DNA from 3 places in the Alicycliphilus soli genome. Region 3 is predicted to be linked to each of the others. Evidence: riboswitches for the same ligand, from Rfam matches in the RefSeq annotation. Region 3 holds a riboswitch; each other region holds the start of a gene.
What was found. A riboswitch is a leader RNA that binds a small molecule or an ion and turns the genes downstream of it on or off. The one in region 3 is predicted to bind cobalamin.
Positions count from the first base shown of each region.

Region 1: linked by a shared signal. The riboswitch ahead of bluB (5,6-dimethylbenzimidazole synthase) and the one ahead of cobW (cobalamin biosynthesis protein CobW) in region 3 are both predicted to bind cobalamin.
Region 2: linked by a shared signal. The riboswitch ahead of ABUE11_RS12600 (TonB-dependent receptor) and the one ahead of cobW (cobalamin biosynthesis protein CobW) in region 3 are both predicted to bind cobalamin.

Region 1 covers NZ_CP160388.1:1,122,544-1,127,838, forward strand. Annotated here, with positions in the region: gene ABUE11_RS05320 (aminotransferase class I/II-fold pyridoxal phosphate-dependent enzyme) at 1-437, shown strand, start outside; gene ABUE11_RS05325 (cobyric acid synthase) at 434-1,918, shown strand; cobalamin riboswitch at 1,944-2,135, shown strand; gene bluB (5,6-dimethylbenzimidazole synthase) at 2,180-2,941, shown strand; gene cobT (nicotinate-nucleotide--dimethylbenzimidazole phosphoribosyltransferase) at 3,030-4,115, shown strand; gene ABUE11_RS05340 (macro domain-containing protein) at 4,209-4,712, shown strand; gene nth (endonuclease III) at 4,735-5,295, opposite strand, start outside.
Region 2 covers NZ_CP160388.1:2,641,856-2,647,150, reverse strand. Annotated here, with positions in the region: gene ABUE11_RS12615 (EAL domain-containing protein) at 1-393, shown strand, start outside; gene ABUE11_RS12610 (cell division protein ZapA) at 660-1,022, opposite strand; gene ABUE11_RS12605 (DUF904 domain-containing protein) at 1,019-1,240, opposite strand; cobalamin riboswitch at 1,276-1,526, shown strand; gene ABUE11_RS12600 (TonB-dependent receptor) at 1,609-3,489, shown strand; gene ABUE11_RS12595 (cobyrinate a,c-diamide synthase) at 3,498-4,820, shown strand; gene ABUE11_RS12590 (bifunctional adenosylcobinamide kinase/adenosylcobinamide-phosphate guanylyltransferase) at 4,817-5,295, shown strand, end outside.
Region 3 covers NZ_CP160388.1:3,746,044-3,751,338, forward strand. Annotated here, with positions in the region: gene cobN (cobaltochelatase subunit CobN) at 1-195, opposite strand, end outside; gene cobW (cobalamin biosynthesis protein CobW) at 253-1,308, opposite strand; cobalamin riboswitch at 1,658-1,949, opposite strand; gene uvrA (excinuclease ABC subunit UvrA) at 2,060-5,119, opposite strand.

The DNA.
Region 1 (5,295 bases), 1.2 Mb from region 3:
GCCTCACCGGAGTGCGCGCGGCCTATGCCATTGCCCCGGCCGCCGCGGTGGCCAGCGGCGCGGTGGCGGCCGTGCGGGCGCTGGCGCCGTCCTGGCCGCTGGGCGCGGACGGCGTGGCCCTGCTCACGGCCTGGACGCAGGGCGACACGCAGGCCTGGCTGGCGCAGTCGCTCGCCACGCTGCGCGACTGGAAGGCGGCCCAGCTGCGCCTGTGCGCCGATCTGGGCTGGGCCGTGCTGCCGGGCAGCCTGGCCAACTTCTTCACCGCGCGCCCGCCGGTGGACGACCTGGGCGCGGCGCTCCACGCGCTGCGCGCGCGCGGCATCAAGCTGCGCGACTGCGCCTCGTTCGGCCTGGCCGGCCATGTGCGCCTGGGCGTGCTGGCGCCTGCGGCGCAGCGGGCGCTGGCGCTCGATTGGCGACAATCCACCTCATGACGAACAAGACATTCCCCGGCCCGGCGCGCTGCGTCATGGTGCTGGGCACGAGCAGCGGCGCGGGCAAGAGCTGGCTGGCCACGGCACTGTGCCGCCACTACGCCAACCAGGGTCTGAAGGTCGCGCCCTTCAAGGCGCAGAACATGAGCAACAACGCGCGCGTGGTGGCCACACCCGCGGGCGGGCAGGGCGAGATCGGCAGTGCCCAGTACTTCCAGGCCCTGGCCGCGCGCGCCACCCCCGATGTGCGCATGAACCCGCTCTTGCTCAAGCCCGAGGCCGACACCCGCAGCCAGGTGGTGCTGCTCGGGCAGGTCAGCGAGTCGCTGTCCGCCATGCCCTGGCGCGGCCGCAGCCAGCAGGTGTGGCCGCAGATTGCGGCGGCGCTCGACGCGCTGCGCGCCGAGAACGACGTGGTCGTCATCGAGGGCGCGGGCTCGCCGGCCGAGATCAACCTGATGCAGAGCGACGTGGTGAACATGCGCGTGGCGCGCCACGTCCAGGCGCGCTGTCTGCTCGCGGCCGACATCGACCGCGGCGGCGCCTTTGCCCATCTGTACGGCACCTGGGCGCTGCTGCCGGAGGAGGATCGCGCGCTGATCGCGGGCTTTGTGCTCAACAAGTTCCGTGGCGATGCGGCGCTGCTGGCCCCCGCGCCCGAGATGCTGAAGGAAAAGACGGGCGTGCCCGTGGTCGCCACCATCCCCATGCAATGGAACCATGGCCTGCCGGAAGAAGATGGTGTTTTTGACGCCCGCAGCACCGGGCAGGGCGCCATCCACACGCGCATCGCCGTGGTGGCCTATCCGCGCATCAGCAATCTCGACGAGTTCCAGCCGCTCAAGAACCTGCCCGGCGTGCACCTGGCCTGGGCGCGCAGCCCGGCCGAGCTGGAGGGCGCCGACTGGATCATCCTGCCCGGCAGCAAGGCCACGGCCGCGGACCTGGCCTGGCTGCGTGCCCAGGGGCTCGATGCCGCCATCGCCCAGCATGCCGCGCGCGGCGGCCGCGTGCTGGGCGTCTGCGGCGGCCTGCAGATGCTGGGCGAGGCGCTGATCGACACCCAGGGCGTGGACGGCAACGGTCCGGGCCTGGGCCTGCTGCCGCTGGTCACGAGCTTCGAGGCCACCAAGACCGTGCGCCTGACGCAGGCGCGCTTTGGCGCCGCGCAGGGCGCCTGGCAGGCGCTGGCGGGCGTGGCCGTGCAGGGCTACGAGATCCACCACGGCCAGACCGCACAGCACCCGGCCATGGCCGCCAAGGGCGACGTGGCGCGCGAGCTGATCCCCGGCCTGGCCTGGCAGAACCAGGGCGGCAACGTGCTCGGCCTGTACCTGCACGGCATGTTCGAGGATGCGGCCGTGCTGCGCGCGCTGTTTGGCGCCGGCGCGCCCACGCTGGACGCCGCGCTCGATGGCCTGGCCGGCTGCATCGCGCGGCACTTTGCGCCCGGGGTGCTGGACGCCCTGGCCGCGCATTGATTGCGTGGGGCGCCTGCCGCGGTTGCTATCATCCGCGCCCTCAGGTGCCCGTGGTCGCAAGGCCGGGGGAGAATCGGGAAGGCGGTGCAAGTCCGCCGCGTGCCCAACGCTGTAAGGAGGATGACCCCCGCTCGATGCCACTGGCCGCCAAGGCCGGGAAGGCGCGGGGGCCAGTGGAGTCCGAGCCAGAAGACCGGCCTGAACGTTCAACGCGCTGCAAGGCCGGGCAGCGTGCGATCTATTCACGCACAGGGGACTGCCATGAATACCGACGAGGCGCAAGCCACGCCAGGCGCGCACGCCTTTACACCCGAGGCCCGCGACGCCGTCTACCACGCCATTTTTTCGCGCCGTGACGTGCGCGGGCAGTTTCTGCCCACGCCCGTGCCCGACGAGGTGCTGAGCCGCATCCTCACCGCCGCGCACCATGCGCCCTCGGTGGGCTTCATGCAGCCCTGGAACTTCCTCGTGGTGCGCGCGCAGGACGCCAAGCGCCGCGTGCACGACGCCTTCGCCAGGGCCCATGCCGAGGCCGCCGACATGTTCCAGGACGAAAAACGCGCCATGTACCAGCGCCTCAAGCTCGAGGGCATTCTGGAGGCGCCCGTCGGCATCTGCATCACCTGCGACCGCGAGCGCACCGGGCCCGTGGTGCTGGGGCGCACCCACATGAAGACCATGGACCTGTACAGCAGCGTCTGCGCCGTGCAGAACCTGTGGCTGGCCGCGCGCGCCGAGGGGCTGGGCGTGGGCTGGGTCAGCATCTTTCACCAGGCCGACCTGCAGCAGGCGCTGGCCATCCCCAGGAACATCACCCCCATCGCCTACCTGTGCGTGGGCTATGTGAGCCATTTTCACGACCGGCCCGAGCTCGAGACCGCCGGCTGGCTGCCGCGCCTGCCCATGGAAGAGCTGGTGTACTTCGAGCAGTGGGGCCGGCGCGACGACCGGCAGCCGCTCGTCGAGCACCTGCGGCGCGACCAGGCCGCGGCGCAGCGCAGCCGGCGCGCCGGCGCGGTGTGAGACGCCGAGCCCACCCATTCCACCTGCTTTCATCGATGCGCAGGCCCGTGCGCGGGCCGCGCTTTCTTTGTCCATAGTTGCAACATCCATGACCACCCCATCGACTACCTCTACGTCCTTCACGCTGCCTCCGATTGCCGACCTCGCAGACCCGCAGCTCACGGTCGCCCTGCAGCACCGGCTGGACCACAAGACCAAGCCGCTGGGCGCACTCGGGCGCCTGGAGGCGCTCGCATTGCGCCTGGGCCAGATCCTGGGCACCGACACCCCCGTGCTGCGCGCGCCGCAGGTGCTGGTCTGCGCGGCCGACCATGGCCTGGCGGCGCGGGGCGTGTCCGCCTACCCAAGCGACGTGACCTGGCAGATGGTGGAGAACTTCCTCGCCGGCGGCGCTGCCGTGAGCGTGCTGGCACGCCAGCATGGCCTGCAGCTCACCGTGGCCGACTGCGGCGTGGCGCGCGAGATTCCCGCGCGCGCGGCCGCACCGGGGGCGCCGCGCCTGGTCAGCTGCCGCATTGCCGCGGGCACGCAGGACGCGAGCGGCGGCCCGGCCATGAGCGCCGCGCAGTGCGAGCAGGCGCTGGCCAACGGCATGGCCATCGTGCGCGGCCTGCCCGGCAATGTGCTGCTGCTGGGTGAGATGGGCATAGGCAACACCTCGGTGGCCTCGCTGCTGCTGGCGCGGCTCGCCGGCGTGGCGCTGGCCGACTGCGTGGGCGCCGGCACGGGGCTGGACGAGACGGGCATCGCACGCAAGCGCGCCGTGCTGCAGCGGGCGCTCGATGCCAACGCCGGTGCCACCGAGCCGCTGGCCGCGCTCGCGGCCCTGGGCGGGTTCGAGGTCGCCACGCTCACGGGCGCCGTGCTGCAGGCCGCGGCCGAGCGCCGCGTGATCGTGGTCGACGGCTTCATCACCAGCGCCGCCGTGCTGGTGGCCGCACGCCTGGCGCCCCATGTGCTGCAGCGCTGCGTGTTCGCCCACCGCTCGGGCGAGCGCGGCCATGCGTTCATGCTGCAGGCGCTGCAGGCCGAGCCGCTGCTGGACATGGGCCTGCGCCTGGGCGAAGGCTCGGGCGCCGCCCTGGCCTGGCCGCTGCTGGAATCGGCCTGCCGCGTGCTGCGCGAGATGGCGAGCTTCGAGAGCGCGGGTGTCGCCGGGCCCAGCGAGTCTTGATCTGGGTTAATGCGGGTAAACCCTGGGGTGCTATGGTTTCTGTGAGGGAAGGGCAAACGGTATTGCCCACCTCCATCACAGAAAGGACAGCGAATGATCAAAGAAGTCACCGGCGACATCCTGCTCAGCAAGGCGGATCTGTTGGCACATGGCATTTCGGCCCAGGACCCCTTCGACAGCGGCCTGGCCCTGGCGCTGCGCGAGCGCTGGCCTTCGCTGGTCAAGGACTACCGCCACGACACGCGTTCCAACGCCATAGGCGCGGGCGAGGTCTGGGCGTGGACGGGCGTGCAGGAAGGCGGCGGCGTGCGCCGCATCATGAACCTGGTCACGCAGAACACGCTGGGCCAGGGCCCGACGGCAAAACCTGGCAAGGCCAGCATCGAAAACGTGCGCGCCGCGCTGCAGAACCTGGCCCGCTTCGTGCGCCAGGAGCAGATCACCAGCGTCGCCCTGCCGCGTCTGGCCACGGGTGTGGGCGGCCTGGAGTGGGACGAGGTCAGGCCGCTCATCACGCAATACCTGGGCGAGTTGGGCGTGCCCGTGATCGTCTACAGCACCTACCGCAAGGACATGCAGGCCGACGAAGGGCTGTGATGGCCCAGATTGCCGGCGCCGCTCAAGGCGCCGGCGTCTTGGGCTCGTAGTCGCAATAGGGCGCCACAGCGCATTCCCAGCAGCGTGGCTTGCGCGCCTGGCAGACATAGCGGCCCAGCAGGATCAGCCAGTGGTGCGCGTCCACCAGGTACTGCTGCGGCACGCGTTCGAGCAGGCGCTGCTCCACCTCCAGCGGGTTCCTGCCCGGCGCCAGGCCCGTGCGGTTGGACACGCGAAAGATATGCGTGTCCACCGCCATGGTGGGCTGGCCGAAGGCCACGTTGAGCACCACGTTGGCCGTCTTGCGCCCCACGCCGGGCAACTGCTCGAGCGCCTCGCGCGTGCGCGGCACCTGGCCGCCATGCTGCTCCACCAGGATGCGGCAGGTGGCCAGCAGGTTCTTGGCCTTGGTGCGGTACAGGCCTATGGTCTTGATGTAGCCCTCCAAGCCCTCCAGGCCCAGGTCGAGGATGGCCTGGGGCGTGTTCGCCACCGGGAACAGCCGGCACGTGGCCTTGTTCACGCCCACGTCGGTGGCCTGGGCCGAGAGCAGTACCGCGGCCAGCAGCTCGAACACATTGGT
Region 2 (5,295 bases), 1.1 Mb from region 3:
ACCGGCATGGGACTCCGCCTTGCCATCGACGATTTTGGTACGGGCTATTCCAGCCTGGCCTATCTGAAGAAGCTGGCCATTCACAGGCTCAAGATCGACAGAACCTTCGTATGCGGCCTGCCGGCCGACGAAGGCGACTGTGCCATTGTCCAGGCCGTTGTCAGCATGGGCCGCGCCCTCGGAATCGAGGTGGTTGCCGAGGGAGTGGAAACACAGGCGCAGCGCCAGTTGCTGCAGGACATGGGGTGTGAGCACTACCAGGGCTACCTGTGCGCGCCGGCCTTGCCGGCCGCTGAACTGCGCAGCCGCGCGGCGGAATTCTCCAAGCTGCCTGCGAAGCCCAAGCGCCCGGTCGTGAGGCCCGTTTGCCGGTCGCGTGCAACCAAGCATTGACGGCGAAGGCGAGGCGCCGACGCGGGCTCAAAAATCAGAGGTGTCTGCGAAAGCTACCGGACCGGCATCCTGAACCGGGGGTTCAGGTGGGCGAGGGCAACCAGGCGTTGGGTTCATCTGACGCGAGATGATCACGCTCACCAGGCAATGTACCAAGCCCGAGCTCGTTGAGCATTGGTTCAAGGAAATATAAAGCCCGGCAGCATCGCAGACGGCTCCATTGTAATTGCTGCGAACAGCCTCTGCCGCCTGCCGGCATGGCCTGGTTACAGCGGGCTGGTGTCTTCGCCGAGAGCCTCGTCGAGGCGCAGAAGCAGCTGTTGCACGCGCGCGTCCTGTTCAGCCGGCAATGCCGAGTCGGGGGCATCGGCAGCGTCGGCCGCCTCGGGCATTGCAGGCCTTTGACTGGCAGCGGCCAGGTCGGCGGCTTCGCGGTCTGCGATCTCGAACGCCAGGTTGAGGGCCGCCAGCACGGCGATGCGTTCACGCGCGCGCACCTTGCCGGCGTCGCGAATGCGGGTCATGGCCGTGTCCACGCGTTCCACCGCCTCGAGCAGGCGTGATTCCTGGCCCTCGGGGCAGGCCAGCAGGTAGCTTTGCTGCAGGATCTGAACCTCGAGCTGCTTCATGGCGCGTCCTTGGTCGGATTGTTTTCGGGCAGGCGTTCGAGCAGCGCATCGATTCTCGAGCGCGCCGCACCGAGACGGGATTTGAGCGAGTCGCGCTCCTGGGTCAGCGTGGCCACCTGCTCGGCCAGCAGGGCGTTGGTGCGCTCCAGTTCGGCGTGGCGCAGCAGCAGGCGCTCGACGCGCTGCGCAATCAGATCGATGGGGTGGGGTGTGGCCATAGAACCGCGCATTGTAGGGTGACAGTGGGTTTACCCGTAAAATCGATGTCGTTGGTGCTCGCTGCCGTGGTTCACGCGGCCGCAGTTCAACGGGAAGCAGGGAGGGGCCTTCGCCACGAAGCACACCCCCAGCCTGCGCTGCCCCCGCAACGGTCAGCGGATGAGCCGTCCTGTCTCGGCTCCGCTTTCACATTCTCATGCCACTGGGTGCCTTGAACAAGTGCCTGGGAAGGCCGTGAAAGCTGTCCCGCCAGCCCGGATACCGGCCAACAAGGTGGTTTCGCCAGCCCTTTTGCCAGGGCGGTGTGACCGTGATGCCCAGGTGCCGACGGGGAGGTCGGCTGTGGCGATATTCCCGTTTTTCCCACATGAAGAAGATCCGTTCGTCCAAAGTGCGCAGCACCGCACTGGCCACCCATGTGCGCGTGACCGCGCTGACCCTGGCGCTGGGCGCCGCCTGGCCGGTCATGGCCCAGACCCTGGTGGCGCAGGCCGCCACCGAGCAGCAACTGCGCGAGACCGTGGTAACCGCCACGCGCGTGGCCCAGCCGCTGTCTGACCTGGTGTCCGACGTCTCCATCGTCGACCGCGAAACCATCGAGGCCAGCGGCGCCACCGGCGTCATCGACGTGATCGCGCGCCTGCCCGGCGTGCAGATCTCGCGCAACGGTGGCCAGGGCAGCAGCGGCAGCGTCTACCTGCGCGGAGCCGAGTCGCGCTTCACGGCCGTGTATCTCGATGGCGTGCGCCTGGACTCCCAGTCCACGGGCGGCGTGGTCTGGGAGCAGATTCCGCTGTCGCAGATCGACCGCATCGAGGTCGTGCGCGGCCCTGCGGCCGCCGTCTACGGCTCCGACGCCATTGGCGGCGTGATCCAGTTGTTTACCAAGAAGGGTGAGGGCGCCCCTGCACCGTACGTGGGCGTGGGCCTGGGCAACCAGGGCACGCGCACCGTGCAGGCCGGCGTGAGCGGCGGCAGCGGCATGGTGGACTATTCGCTCGGCCTGTCGCACGAGCGCGCCGATGGCTTCAGCACGCGCGTGGGCGCGGCCTACAACCCGGACGACGACGGCTATCGCCGCAGCACGGCCAATGCAAAGGTGGGCCTGCAGATCAACAAGACCCACCGCATCGAGGGCACATTGCTGGCCAGCAATCTCAACTCGCAGTACGACGGCAGCCTGACCGCCGACGACCGCAACCACCACCAGCTGCGCACTGGTGGCCTGGCTTGGCTGGCCCAGTGGAGCGATGTGTACAAGACGCGAGTGCAGGTCACGCAGTCGGACAGCAAGTACAGCACCACGCCCAACTTCTACATGACCGAGACCACGCTGCGCAACTACCTGCTGCAGAACGAGTGGCGCCTGGGTGCCCACCTGTTCACCGCGGCGCTGGAGCGTCGTGAGGACGAGCTGCACAACCCTGCCACGGCCTTCGTGGGAGACCTCCAACGTGACCGCTCGCAGAACGCCCTGGCTCTGGGCTATGGGCTGAACCAGGGTGCGCACGCGCTGCAGGCCAACCTGCGCTATGACGACGACAGCGAGTTCGGCGGCAAGGGCACGGGCAGCCTGTCCTATGGCTACGCGATCACGCCGCAGTGGCGCATCACGGCCGCGGGCGGCACGTCGTTCCGCGCGCCCACGCTCTACCAGCGCTTCAGCGAGTACGGTGCGCCCGGCCTGCAGCCCGAGAAGGGCCGCAACATCGAGATCGGCACGCGCTGGAGCCAGGGCGCGAGCAGCGTGGGCCTGGTGGCCTACCGCAACCGCGTGACCAACCTCATCAACTTCGGCGCCGCTGGCAGCTGCGCATCGGCCTTTGGCTGCTACGAAAACGTGGGCCGCGCCGAATACAAGGGCGTGACGCTGTCGGCCACGCACCGCATCGCCGGCGTGTCGCTGCATGGCTCCATGGACTGGCAGAACCCGCGTGACCTGGACAGCGGCAGGCAGCTCGCGCGCCGCGCCAAGCGCTACGCCACGCTGGGCGCCGACACCATGGTTGCGGGCTGGACGCTGGGCGCCGAGCTCTACGCCTCGGCACGCCGCTACGACAACGCCGCCAACACCAACGTGCTCGGCGGTTACACCACGGTCAACCTCTACACCTCCAAGCGTCTGGGCCGCGACGTGACGCTGCTCGCACGCGTGGACAACCTCGCCGACAGGGACTACCAGACCGCACGCACCTACGCCACGGGTGGGCGCACGGTTTATGTCGGTCTGAAGTGGGCGCCGCGTTAAGGTCCGCCATGCACCGCTGCCCCGCCTTGATCACCGCCGCCTGCGCCTCCGGCCAGGGCAAGACCACCGTTACCGCGGCGCTTGCGCGCCTGCACGCCCGGCAGGGCCGGCGCGTGCGCGTGTTCAAGTGCGGGCCGGACTATCTGGACCCCTACTGGCACCAGCTCGCCAGCGGCGCGCCCGTGCAGCAGCTCGACCTGTGGATGACGGGCGCCGAGGACTGCGCCGCGCGCCTGTACGCCGCGGCGGGCGATGCCGACCTGCTGCTCATCGAGGGCGTGATGGGCCTATTCGACGGCGCGGACAGCGTGGCCGACCTGGCCGCGCGCTTTGGTGTGCCGGTGCTCGCCGTCGTCGATGCCTGGGCCATGGGCGGTACGCTGGGCGCCATTGCGCATGGCCTCAAGACCTTCCGTCCCGGCCTGCCCTGGGCGGGGGTGTTGGCCAACCGCGTGGCCGGCGCGCACCACGCGCAGCTGCTGAAGGATGGTCTGCGCGACGGCGCGGACTGGCTGGGCGCGCTGCCGCGCCTGGCGGGCGAGGGCGGCGGGCCGCTCCTGCCCGAGCGCCATCTGGGCCTGGTGGCCGCGCACGAGCTGCCCGACGCCATTGCGCGCCTGGACGCCGCGGCCGACGCGCTCGCCGCCACGCCGCTCGGCCAGATGGACGCGAGGGCGCTCGAGCGCTTTGCCGTGGACTTCGCGCCGCAGCCCGAGGCCGCCGTGCCGCCGCTGCTGGCCGGGCGCACCGTGGCCGTGGCGCGCGATGCGGCCTTTGCCTTCATCTACCCGGCCAACCTACGGACGCTGACGGCGCTCGGCGCGCGCCTGGCGTTCTTCTCGCCGCTCGCGGGCGAGCGCCTGCCCGACTGCGATGCACTGTGGCTGCCCGGGGGCTACCCGGAGCTGCACGCCGAGCGGCTGGCCGACAACCGCGGCCTGCAGCAGGACCTGCACGCCCACGCGGCCGCGGGCAAGCCCATCTGGGCCGAGTGCGGCGGCATGATGGCGCTGGCCGAGACCATCGACCTGCCGGACGGCCGCCGGCTGCCCCTGTGGGGCCTGCTGCCCGGGCGCGTCACGCAGCAGCAGCGCCTGGCGGGCCTGGGCCCGCAGCAACTGACCCTGCCCCAGGGCGTGTTGCGCGGCCACACCTTTCACTATTCGCGCTTCGACAGTCCCGCGCCCGTGGCCACGCGCACGGCGCGGCGCGGGCAGGCCGTGACGCCCGATGCGGGCGAGGCCGTCTACCGCCAGGGCAGCCTGCGGGCCAGCTACTTCCACGCCTGGTTTGCGTCCAGCCCGGCGGCCACCGCGAGTCTGTTCCTATGACCCCCATTGCCCGCAGCGAGCTCATCCTGGGCGGCCAGAAGAGCGGCAAGTCGCGCCGCGCCGAGATGCTCGCGCGCGAGTGGCTCGCGCAATCGCCCGCGCACCGCGCCGTGCTCATCGCCACGGGCCAGGCCTGGGACGATGAGATGCGCCAGCGCATCGCGCGCCACCAGCGCGAGCGTGCCGAGCGCGTGCCCGGCATGCTGACGCTGGAAGAGCCGCGCGACCTGGCTGGCGTGCTCGCGCGCGTGAGCAGCCCGCAGGCGCTGGTGGTGGTTGACTGCCTGACGTTGTGGCTTACCAACTGGCTCATGCCGGCCGCGCAGGATGTGCACCCTCTCCCCCCGGGAGAGGGCAGGGGTGAGGGCAGGCCCACCATCGCTGGGCGTACGGAATATGAGCCCAATCGGCCTCCAGCGCCCGACTGGCAAGCGCAGGCAGCTCTATTTTTGGAAGCAATCCGCCAGTCCAGCGG
Region 3 (5,295 bases):
CAGATTCGCCAGCCGCAGCGTGGGCACGGGCTCGGGCGCCTCGGCCTGCTGCCACAGCCGGTAGGCATCGGCGAGCAGCGACAGGGTGGTGTCGGCCGAGCTGAGCACCACCATCTCGGCGGGCGTCTGGTCCAGACGGGTGACGACGCTGTCGTCTTCGACAAAGCCGCCGGGGCGGGTACTGAGCAGGTGCATGACTCAAAAACAATAGCTGTTCGCGCTTTCCCACAAAGGGCTGGAGGCCGATTTTGCCTAAACTTCTGCCGACAGCAGCGCCTGGCGCAGCACGGCGGCATCCAGGCCCTTGCCGATGAACACCAGCCTTGTGGCCTGCGCCTCGCCGTCCTGCCAGGCGCGGTCGAAGTAGGCGTCGAAGCGCCGGCCCACACCCTGCACCAGCAGGCGCATCCGCTTGCCCTGCAGCGCGGCAAAGCCCTTGACGCGCAGCACCGCATGCGCCTGCACGATGGCGTGCAGGGCCTGCATGAGCCGATCGCGGTCCACGGCGCCCAGGTCGATGAACAGCGAGTCGAACGCGTCGTGCTCGTGGTCCTCCTCGTGGTCGTGGTGGCTGTGCCGCTCGTTGATCGAGGCCTCGGCCGCGCGCTGCTGGCCCAGCAGCACCGAGAGCGGCACCTGGCCCTGCACGGCCTCGACCATCTTGACCTCGGCGGGCACCTCCTCGGCCACCAGGGCGCGCACCTGCGCCAGCTGCTGCGGCGTGACCAGATCGGCCTTGGACAGCACCACCAGGTCGGCGGCCGAGAGCTGGTCCTCGAACAGCTCGTGCAGGCTGGCCTCGTGGTCGAGGTTGGGGTCGGCCCGGCGCTGCGCATCGACGGCGTGGGGGTCGTGGGCAAACTGGCCGGCCGCGGCCGCGGGCGTGTCGACCACGGTGACGACCGAGTCCACGGTGAACACGCTGGCGATCTCGGGCCACTGGAAGGCCTGCACCAGGGGCTTGGGCAGGGCCAGGCCGCTGGTCTCTATCAGCAGCACGTCGATGTCCTGGCGGCGCTCGGCCAAGGCCTTCATCACGGGGAAGAACTCCTCCTGCACGGTGCAGCACATGCAGCCGTTGGCCAGCTCGTAGATGCGGCCTTCGGGGGCGTCGGCGCCGCCCTCCTCCCTGCAGCCGATGGCGCAGGTCCTGAGGATGTCGCCGTCGATGCCGAGCTCGCCGAACTCGTTGACGATGACGGCCACACGCAGGCCCCGGGCCTGCTCGAGGATGTGGCGCATCAGCGTGGTCTTGCCGCTGCCGAGAAAGCCGGTAACGATGGTGGCGGGGATCTTGGTGGTGTGCATGGATCAATCTCTCGAAGGGGAAAACATCAGGGCCGGCATGACTGCGCGCGCCCTGGCGCGCGCCAATGCGCCGCACGGCGGATTCGGCCCGGGTTCGATATGCGCAAGGAGACGGCAAGAAGGAGGCCGCAGGCGCGTACGCGCGGTGGCGGCTCGGGGACGGGGAAATGCATGCGGTTTCTCGGGACCATGGCCCGCACACCCGCGAGGCCCCTGGCCCAATGCTCAACAAACGGTCAACAAACCCGCCGCGTTCCGTCGCATTCCCTGGGATGGATGGGCCGTTCGCCATGCGTTTGAGCACCTGGGCAATCAGCCGATCGTCAACCCGGACTGCGCCCTCCCGCGGCGTCCGAAGCGATCCCAAGGCCGGTCTCCGGGCTTGTGAAGCGCCTGCGCTGGGCCATGTGCCATGCGCGGCCTCGGTTCGTCGCCTTCCCACGCCGTCTGTGGCGCAGTGGCCGCTGGCCGGTCCATGGAACCGATCAGCAAGAGAACCCGTGACTTCACCTACCGTTGCGGGGGCAGCGCAGGCCTTGCGCCCATGAATCGCGGCGCGCACCTGCTTCCCGTTTCACCTGCCAACCCGCGCGTCGATGACGCTCTGGTCCTGTGCAGGCACCTTTGAATCTCGGCACCGTCATTGCGCAATGGCGCGACCGCGCAGTGAGGTGCCGTGCGGCGATTATCCCGGAACGGCCATGTCCCTTCTCGCTCCCGCCCCCGCCCGAGGCGGCAGGCCGTGGGCAGGTCACAGATACCGCCGCAGATAGCGCCCGGTATGGCTGGCCTCGTTCGCCGCCACCTCCTCGGGCGTGCCCACGGCGACGACCTGGCCACCGCCGGCGCCGCCCTCGGGGCCCATGTCGATGAGCCAGTCAGCGGTCTTGATCACGTCGAGGTTGTGCTCGATGACGACGATGGTGTTGCCCGCGTCGCGCAGCTGCAGCAGCACCTTGAGCAAGAGCTCGATGTCGGCAAAGTGCAGGCCGGTCGTGGGCTCGTCCAGGATGTAGAGCGTGCGGCCGGTGTCGCGGCGGCTGAGTTCCTGCGCCAGTTTCACGCGCTGGGCCTCCCCGCCCGAGAGCGTGGTCGCGCTCTGGCCCAGGCGGATGTAGGACAGGCCCACGTCCAGCAGCGTCTGCAGCTTGCGCGCGATCGCGGGAACGTCCTTGAAGAAGGCATGCGCGTCCTCCACGGTGAGCTCCAGGATGTCGGCGATGTTCTTGCCCTTCCACTGCACCTGCAGCGTCTCGCGGTTGTAGCGCTGGCCGTGGCAGACGTCGCAGGGCACGTAGACGTCGGGCAGAAAGTGCATCTCCACCTTGACCACGCCGTCGCCCTGGCAGGCCTCGCAGCGCCCGCCGCCCGCGGCCTGCGAGACGTTGAACGAGAAGCGCCCGGGGCCGTAGCCGCGCTCCTTGGCGGTATTGGTCTCGGCCATGAGCTCGCGGATCGGCGTGAACAGCCCGGTGTAGGTGGCCGGGTTGCTGCGCGGCGTGCGGCCTATGGGCGACTGGTCCACGTTGATGACCTTGTCGAAATACTCCAGGCCCTCGATGCCCTCGTGCGGCGCGGGTTCCTCGTGGGCGCGGTGGATCAGGCGCGCGGCGGCGCGGTGCAGCGTGTCGTTGACCAGGGTGCTCTTGCCCGAGCCGGAGACGCCGGTCACGCAGGTCAGCAGGCCCACGGGAAATTCCACGCTCACGCCCTGCAGGTTGTTGCCCGTGGCGCCGAGCACGCGCAGCGCCTGCAGCCGCCCCTGCGTGGCGCGGTGCTCGGCCAGGCGCTCCTGCTTGCGCAGGCTGGCCGCGGTCTGCGGAAAGCGCGACTTGCGCGCCTTGCCGTCCTCGGGCGGCGCGGCCTGCTCGAGCACCGGCTGCCAGGGCGTGCGCCGCGCGGGCACGGCCAGGCTGCGCGCGCCACTCAGAAACTGGCCGGTGAGCGACTGCGGGTTGGCGCAGAGCTCGGCGCAGCTGCCCTGGGCCATGACGCGCCCGCCGTGCACGCCCGCGCCCGGGCCCATGTCCACGCAATGGTCGGCGGCGCGGATCATGTCCTCGTCGTGCTCGACCACGATGACGCTGTTGCCCAGGTCGCGCAGCCTGGTCAGCGTGGCGATCAGGCGGTCGTTGTCCCGCTGGTGCAGGCCTATGCTGGGCTCGTCGAGCACGTACATCACGCCCGTGAGGCCGCTGCCGATCTGGCTCGCCAGGCGGATGCGCTGGGCCTCACCGCCGCTCAGGGTCTCGGCGCTGCGCGCCAGGCTCAGGTAGGACAGGCCCACGTCGTTCAAAAAGCCTAAGCGCGCCGCGATCTCGCGCACGATCTTGTCGGCGATCTCGGCCTTGGCGCCCGTGAGCCGCAGTGCGCCGAACCAGGCCTGGGCATCCTGCAGCGTCATGGCGCTCACGCCCTGGATGGGCCGGGCCGCGTCGCCCTCGCCCACCAGCACATGGCGCGCCTCGGGCCTGAGGCGCGCGCCCGCGCAGTCGGCGCAGGGCTGGCTCTGGCGGTAGCGCGAGAGGTCCTCGCGCACCACGGCGGAGTCGGTCTCGCGCCAGCGCCGCTCCATGTTGGGCAATATGCCCTCGAAGGGGTGGTGCTTGACGATGGGCTGGCCCTTCTTCGGCCCGCTGTCGAGCAGGTACTCAAAGGCGATCTCCTCCTCGCCCGAGCCGTAGAGCACGGCCTGGCGCACGCGCTCGGGCAGCTGCTCGAAGGGCGTCTCGACGTCGAAGCCGTAATGCCGCGCCAGGCTCTCGAGCATGGCGAAGTAGTAGCCGTTGCGCCGGTCCCAGCCCTTGATGGCGCCGCTGGCCAGGCTCAAGCTGGGGAAGCCCACGACGCGCGCCGCGTCGAACAGCTCCTGCTGGCCCAGGCCGTCGCAGGTCGGGCAGGCGCCCGTGGGCGAGTTGAAGGAGAACAGCCGAGGCTCGAGCTCGGGCAGCGAGTAGCTGCACACCGGACAGGCGAACTTGGCGGAAAAGAGATGCTCGCGCCCGCTGTCCATCTCCAGCGCCAGCACGCGGCCCGCGCCCTCGACCCCGCCGATGCGCAGCACGGCCTCGACGCTCTCGGCCAGGCGCTGCTGGGCGTCGGCGCGCACCTTGAGGCGGTCCACCACCACATCGATGTCGTGCTTCTCGGTCTTTTTGAGCTCGGGCAGGTCCTCGGCCTCGACGATGCGGCCATCGACGCGAAAGCGCACATAGCCCTGGGCCTGCATGTGCTCGAACAGCTCGACGAACTCGCCCTTCTTCGCGCGCGCCACGGGGGCCAGCAGCATCAGGCGCGTGTCCTCGGGCAGGGCCAGCACGGCGTCCACCATCTGGCTCACGGTCTGGGCCGCGAGCGGCAGGCCATGCTCGGGGCAATGCGGCGTGCCGGCGCGCGCGTACAAGAGGCGCAGGTAGTCGTGGATCTCGGTCACCGTGCCCACGGTGGAGCGCGGGTTGTGGCTGGTGGCCTTCTGCTCGATGGAAATGGCCGGCGACAGGCCCTCGATCAGGTCCACGTCGGGCTTGTCCAGGCGGCCCAGGAACTGCCGCGCATAGCTCGACAGGCTCTCCACATAGCGGCGCTGGCCCTCGGCGTACAGCGTGTCGAAGGCCAGGCTGGACTTGCCCGAGCCCGACAGCCCCGTGATCACCACGAGCTGGTTGCGCGGTATGTCCAGGTCGATGTTCTTGAGGTTGTGCGTGCGCGCGCCGCGGATGCTGATCTGCCCGGCGCCGCGCAGCACCTGGGCCAGCGGGCGGCCCGCGTCCGGCGCGGGTGTTTCGGCGGTAGGGGGGGCGGTATCGGCCATCGCGGGGGAGGGTGAAGAAAACCCACCATGATAGGACAGCGCATATGGAAATCACCGGGACGCCGCTACCGCCGGAGGGCCTGCCTGGGCCAGGGAAACCGCCGCTGCGCCACAATGCGATCTTTGCCCCAGAACCGATTGCCCCCGTGTCGGACACCACCACGCCCACATCCCCC